One region of the Aliinostoc maniaoense genome, then DNA from elsewhere that is predicted to be linked to it. Evidence: predicted binding sites of a transcription regulator. Region 1 holds the regulator's gene; each other region holds the start of a gene.
What was found. Region 1 encodes NtcA, which controls nitrogen genes in cyanobacteria. Its sites were predicted from a motif close to TNTGTANNNNNNNNTACANA; they were not measured.
Positions count from the first base shown of each region.

Region 1 (2,278 bases):
AAGGGTTTAGCTGCACCACTTAGTTGTACAAGTGAATAGGTGCTAATTTCTAAAGCTGTAGCAAAGCCAGTACGGGAAGTTTGGCTAAAACCTCCACTTAAATCATCTTTGTTAGCAAAAGCTAGACAATGAATCAAAATATCTAGCCTGCCCCATTTATCGCGGATAGTCTCAAAGGTAGATTGAATCTGTTCGTCGTTTTGGACATTACAGGGAAGAAATAAGCTGGGGTTGAGAGGTTCTACTAGTTCAGCAACCTTCTTCTCCATTTTCCCCTTGTCGTCTGGTAGATAGGTAATGCCGAGATTTGCTCCGGCGGCGTGTAGTTGTTGGGCAATCCCCCAAGCAATAGAGCGATTATTGGCAATACCTGTCACCAGAGCGTTTTTTCCATTCAGATTCAGCATAGAAACCTTTGATGTGAACGATTGATGAAATGAGGGACTGGGGACTGGGGATTGGGGACTGGGTATGATTTTTGATTTTCCTTTTCCCCTTTACCTTCTGTCTCCTGCGCCCTGTCTCCTGTCTTCATGAGCATACTAGAATCTGGGGCGTGTTTGTCTTGTTTTTATACAGGATGAGCAAAAATGATGATTAGGAATGGCGTTTTTGAGATTTAAAATACATATTATTCCTTAAGATATTTTCAAGATTACTTAAGTTTTTAGATGAAAAACCTGATAGTTCTATTAAGTAGAAGTATCTATCAAGAATTGCTGGCTAAAAATTGCCAAAATTAGGTATCATTATAAACAAATAGCTATGAAGTTATGGGTTTGAGTATAGGAAAGTACAGCCGGATTAACGGTGCTTTATTGATTTTTCAGCTGTATTCTTAGGTAATTAGTTTTTACTTTTTTTTATTCCGGCATTGGGTAGGGGAAGGGAGATGATCGTGACACAAGATAAGGCCCTAGCAAATGTTTTTCGCCAGATGGCAACTGGAGCTTTTCCGCCAGTTGTCGAAACGTTTGAACGCAATAAAACGATCTTTTTTCCGGGCGATCCTGCTGAACGAGTTTATTTTCTTTTGAAAGGCGCAGTCAAACTTTCCAGGGTGTATGAGGCAGGAGAAGAAATTACAGTCGCACTACTGCGGGAAAATAGCGTTTTTGGTGTGCTGTCTCTGTTAACAGGTAATAAGTCTGATCGGTTTTACCATGCGGTGGCATTTACCCCGGTAGAATTGCTGTCTGCACCCATTGAACAAGTCGAGCAAGCCCTCAAAGAAAATCCTGAACTATCTATGTTGATGCTGCGGGGTTTATCTTCGCGGATTTTGCAAACAGAGATGATGATTGAAACCTTAGCCCATAGAGATATGGGTTCGAGATTGATCAGTTTTCTGTTGATTCTCTGCCGTGATTTTGGGATTCCTTGTGCAGACGGGATCACAATTGATTTGAAATTATCTCATCAAGCGATCGCAGAAGCAATTGGTTCTACCCGCGTCACAGTCACCAGATTACTAGGGGATCTGCGCGAGAAAAAAATGATTTCTATCCACAAGAAAAAGATTACTGTGCATAAACCTGTGACTCTCAGCAGACAGTTCACATAAAATTCACAGCAGTCAGGAGAGATGAGGCGTGTTATATTTTGGTAGATAACACTCATAGTTGGCAATAAATCTCAAATATTGAGTAAGATCAGCTATTGCCAACCCCCCATCCTCCACAGATAATGACTGAAAGTAGTAGGCTGTATCTGGAAACAATTCGGTAGCTGAAGATGACCACCGGCTACATCCTCATTGCAGCAATTTTAATTTTGGGAGGCGTAATTGCCACAGTTGGCGATCGCATCGGCACAAGAGTTGGCAAAGCACGCCTCTCACTCTTTAAGCTTCGCCCCAAAAATACCGCCGTAGTAGTCACTATTGTCAGTGGTGTACTAACAGCGGCCACCACCCTAGCTATTCTATTTCTGGCGGATGAAGGCTTGCGGAAAGGGGTGTTTGAGTTAGAAGATATTCAACAAGACCTCAGACAAAAACGAGAACAACTTAAAGTTGCTGAACAACAAAAAAGCCAGGTAGAGGCTGAACGCAACAAAGCCAATCAAGAATTAGAAACCACCAAACAAGAAAAATTTAAAGCCCAACAAGATTTAGCGCAAACCCAAACTAAACTTCAGCGCACCCAAAACCAATATCAAAAAGCCATAACTGAACTCCAAAGTGTTTACAATCAAAGAAAAGCACTACAGATAGCCGTTTCTAAACTAGAGGCAGAGCGTAGACGATTGTATGCTGAAGCCCAACAAGCTATTGCCC
Region 1 is NZ_CP187952.1:6,462,787-6,465,064, reverse strand. It holds gene fabI (enoyl-ACP reductase FabI) at 1-407, opposite strand, end outside; gene ntcA (global nitrogen regulator NtcA) at 893-1,564, shown strand; gene ACPZ3T_RS28400 (DUF3084 family protein) at 1,735-2,278, shown strand, end outside.

Region 2 (2,278 bases), 1.3 Mb from region 1:
CTAGAGCAGGTAGTAGTAAAGTCAAGGAAAAAATTATTTGTTATCTCCCCCCTGCCTCCTGCCCCTCCGCAATTGCTCCACTTGGGCAAAGCCCAAGACCGCATTGCTCTCTGCCCCCTGCCTTCTTACACATCCTGCTCGCTTAACTCACGAGTAATGTGGTCAAATGGCTCATCAACGAAAGCAGTGTCAGTTATACCCGCACCAGCTACTTGTTCTTTCACCAAATCCTTGAGAATTTGCACACCGCGAACTGTGGGAGCAATAGGCACACTCAAAGAATTGTAGGTTTCTCTAAGACCTTGCAGAACACGCTCATCTAAAACGTTGGTATTACCAGCAACCAGCGCATAAGTAGCGTAGCGCAGGTAGTAGTCCATATCTCGCAAACAAGCTGCGTAACGACGAGTTGTATAAGCGTTACCACCAGGACGAATCAATTCTGGCAGTTCGTCAAACAACTTCACACCAGCTTGCTTCACCAGGGCAGCCGCATTCGAGTTAATTGCAGCCGCAGCTTGCACGCGAGCTGTGCCACTCTCAAAATAGGATTTCAAGCTATCAATCGCATTCCGGTCAAAATAACGACCAGTTACGTCATAATTCTTAATTAAGGTTGTTACCGCGTCACGCATTCCTTCTTCTCCCAATCGTTGCTATCGTGGTTTGATATTTATTTGGTTGCACTTACGCACCAGTAAATTTTTGTGCTATTTAAATATAGATTTGGCACAAAAACCATTTATCCATTATTTAAGGATTCTATGTCAAAGTTGACCCCTCTGAGATTAACTTTCCCTCTTTTGTGCAGATGTCGAAAGAAAGGTTAATATTACCTGTAATCCAGATGATCTGTAACAACCACTACAAAACTCTCTAATGTTGAGAATCTACGATATTTCAGGTGTGTCACAACTTTGTTCCGCTCAGTAGGGTTAGGATGCTTTGGCAAGATTCTGGTTTGACGTTAAGAAATTGGCAGAGAAGGAGTAAAAATGACAACCCCACAAGAAGTCTTGAAAATGATTCAAGACCAAAACATCCAGATGATTGACCTAAAATTCGTCGATACCCTCGGCACTTGGCAGCACCTCACCGTGTTCCAAGACCAGATTGACGAAAGTTCATTCTCTGATGGTGTACCCTTCGACGGTTCCAGCATCCGGGGTTGGAAAGGCATCGAAGAATCAGACATGACAATGGTGCTAGATCCTAACACCGCTTGGATCGACCCATTCATGGAAGAGCCAACATTAAGTATTATTTGTAGCATCAAAGAACCCCGTACTGGCGAATGGTACAACCGTTGCCCACGGGTTATCGCCCAAAAAGCCATAGACTACTTAGTGTCTAGCGGTCTGGGTGACACTGCTTTCTTTGGCCCTGAAGCTGAATTCTTCATCTTTGATGATGTCCGCTATGACCAAACTGCCAACGAGGGATACTACCACGTAGATTCAATAGAAGGCCGTTGGAATTTCGGTAGAAAAGAAAGCCCCAACCTTGGTTACAAAACTCGCTTCAAAGAAGGTTACTTCCCCGTTTCGCCAACAGACACCTTCCAAGATATGCGGACAGAAATGCTGTTGACGATGGCAAAACTAGGTGTGCCTATTGAAAAGCATCACCACGAAGTAGCCACTGGCGGTCAGTGCGAATTGGGCTTCCGCTTTGGTAAGTTAATCCAAGCTGCTGACTGGTTGATGACCTATAAATACGTCATCAAAAACGTAGCTAAGAAATACGGCAGAACCGTTACCTTCATGCCCAAACCTGTGTTTGGTGATAACGGTTCTGGGATGCACACCCACCAGTCTATTTGGAAAGATGGTAAACCTCTGTTTGCCGGTGACAAATATGCTGGTTTAAGTGACATGGCACTGTACTACATTGGTGGTATCCTCAAACACGCACCAGCATTGTTGGCTATCACCAACCCCTCCACCAACTCCTACAAGCGTCTAGTACCTGGGTATGAAGCACCTGTAAACTTGGCTTACTCCCAAGGTAATCGTTCCGCTTCTGTCCGTATTCCTCTCTCTGGCACTAACCCCAAAGCCAAGCGTTTAGAGTTCCGTTGTCCAGACGCTACCTCTAACCCCTACTTGGCATTTGCAGCTATGCTGTGTGCCGGTATTGATGGCATCAAGAACAAAATCCATCCCGGTGAACCTTTAGATAAAAATATCTATGAACTCTCTCCAGAGGAACTGGCGAAAGTTCCTTCCACCCCCGGTTCTTTAGAATTGGCGTTGGAAGCACTGGAGAATGACCACGC
Region 2 is NZ_CP187952.1:5,189,019-5,191,296, forward strand. It holds gene apcB (allophycocyanin subunit beta) at 126-635, opposite strand; gene glnA (type I glutamate--ammonia ligase) at 996-2,278, shown strand, end outside.
Region 2: glnA (type I glutamate--ammonia ligase) is a predicted target of NtcA. The motif match lies at 852-871, and genes of this name have one in related genera.

Region 3 (2,278 bases), 800 kb from region 1:
TCCTTACCAGCCAACCGTCCACTTACACCTTGATTTAACCCCGCTAGGTTAGAAACATCGACTTTATTAAAAATCCCATCGCGCCGGGATGAAAAAGCCACATTTAATCCGTTAAAATTGTCTGTAGGGATAGGAATACCACCCTTGCCCTGATTGCCCGCGATCGCATACAAAACATCGTGAACACGGCTAGACCAGTCAACACACAACGTCAATAAAGCATTACCATCTAAAATAGCATCCGGTCGGGGGTCGCGGTTGAGAGGTTCGCCAAAACTAAAATTAATGGCACGAACATCACCGCCATTTTGCAAAGCTATGTGTTGCGCTGATAAACACTCCTCTGGTTGACCCGTATTTTTTGTAGAACCTACAGCCGTAGAATAAAGTCTAGCTTGGGGAGCAACCCCAGGAAAACCTTTATCTCTACTCACCATCACACCAGCCACATTATAAGCATGGGGGTCAACACCATTATTAGATTTAGCTGGAGTATTGCGTGAAAAAACCCCCGCCAAAGACACAGCACGGTTTTTAGATACTGCCTTATCCCAGCCAAACATCCCAGGACGACCAATTTCCACCTGACCAATCGCAATTTTTCTACCCAGCAAATTATAAGGAGGTTGATGTAACTTCAAAACATCTATACCATCAATTCCCAAAGAACTTTTTAAAGTTAAAGCTAAAACCGGGAAACTGACACAAGAAGCACCAAAGCCGCAGAATATCCAAATTAGTTTTTTATTCATAGTCAATAGTTAATAGTTATTATTCATTAAGTTTAGGGCATAGGGCATAGGGCATTGTCTATTCTACCTTCCAACCCCATTCCCCAGTCCCCAGTCCCCATTCCCCAGTCCCTAATTCCAAAATTCTCAATATTTTGTTACAGTATTTTGTTACAATGCTTACAGACGAGAACGCTTAAAAACCCACTAGCCATGACCCAAAACCGATCTGAAAAACCCATTGTTATCGCTCCATCTATCCTATCAGCAGATTTTAGTCGTTTAGGTGACGAAATTCGCGCTGTAGATGCAGCTGGAGCGGATTGGATTCACGTTGATGTAATGGACGGTCGTTTCGTACCTAATATTACGATAGGCCCTCTGGTAGTGGAGGCGATTCGTCCAGTTACCAAAAAACCTCTCGATGTTCACTTGATGATTGTTGAACCAGAGAAGTATGTAGAAGGTTTCGCTAAAGCAGGTGCAGATATTATTTCTGTACATTGTGAGCATAACGCTTCTCCCCACCTGCACCGCACCCTCGGACAAATCAAAGAACTCGGTAAGCAAGCTGGAGTCGTACTCAACCCTGGTACTCCTTTAGAACTAATTGAATATGTTCTAGAACTGTGCGACTTAATCTTAATTATGAGCGTTAACCCGGGTTTTGGTGGTCAAAGTTTTATTCCTGAAGTTGTACCCAAAATCCGCAAGCTGCGTCAAATGTGTGATGAGCGCGGTTTAGATCCTTGGATTGAAGTAGATGGTGGACTAAAAGCTAATAATACTTGGCAAGTTTTAGAAGCGGGAGCAAATGCAATTGTAGCTGGTTCTGCTGTATTCAATGCTAAGGATTACGCTGAAGCAATTACCAATATTCGTAACAGCAAACGTCCTACACCAGAATTAGCAAAGGTTTAATTCCGTCGCTAATTAGTATTAACTAAAAATAATAAAAAATTAGGGTGGGAAATTTCCTACCCTAATTTTTTTAGAGGTTTGTAGTAAGGACTTTAGTCCTAAAAGAATGACTAAAGTCCTTACTACGAACTTGGATATTATTTGCGGCTACTCAACCACTTAGCTGCTGCTATACCGATAATTCCTGCAACTACGGGATTGCTGAGGAATTTGATAATTCCTGGCTGTTCAGCTAACACTTCCCGGAAAATATCAGGGTGGTTGTGATAGGCGAAAGATGCAAGCCGACTGACATCATCAGCATTCATGCGGCTGGCGTGGTGTGTCGAAAGGCCTAATTGCTGTTCTAGGTGACGTTCGTCTAAACCCCTTTGCTTCAAATGTTTAAAAAAGGCACGTGCAACATCATCGCGTTCATTCGGTTTGATTTGCGCGATCGCTTTTTGTAAATCGGGTTCTAATTGACTTGGGGGAATCCGTTCTGGTTGTAAGGAACGATTGAATAAATTACGACGTTGATCTGGTGTTGTCCGTTGAGCAAAATCATCGAAGGTTTCGTATTGAGTCCCAACGTCACTACTTACATCATCTAGAGATTCAATATTTCCTCCAGCCAAATCCCTCAT
Region 3 is NZ_CP187952.1:554,606-556,883, forward strand. It holds gene ACPZ3T_RS02375 (S8 family serine peptidase) at 1-752, opposite strand, end outside; gene rpe (ribulose-phosphate 3-epimerase) at 945-1,652, shown strand; gene ACPZ3T_RS02385 (hypothetical protein) at 1,790-2,278, opposite strand, start outside.
Region 3: rpe (ribulose-phosphate 3-epimerase) is a predicted target of NtcA. The motif match lies at 899-918, and genes of this name have one in related genera.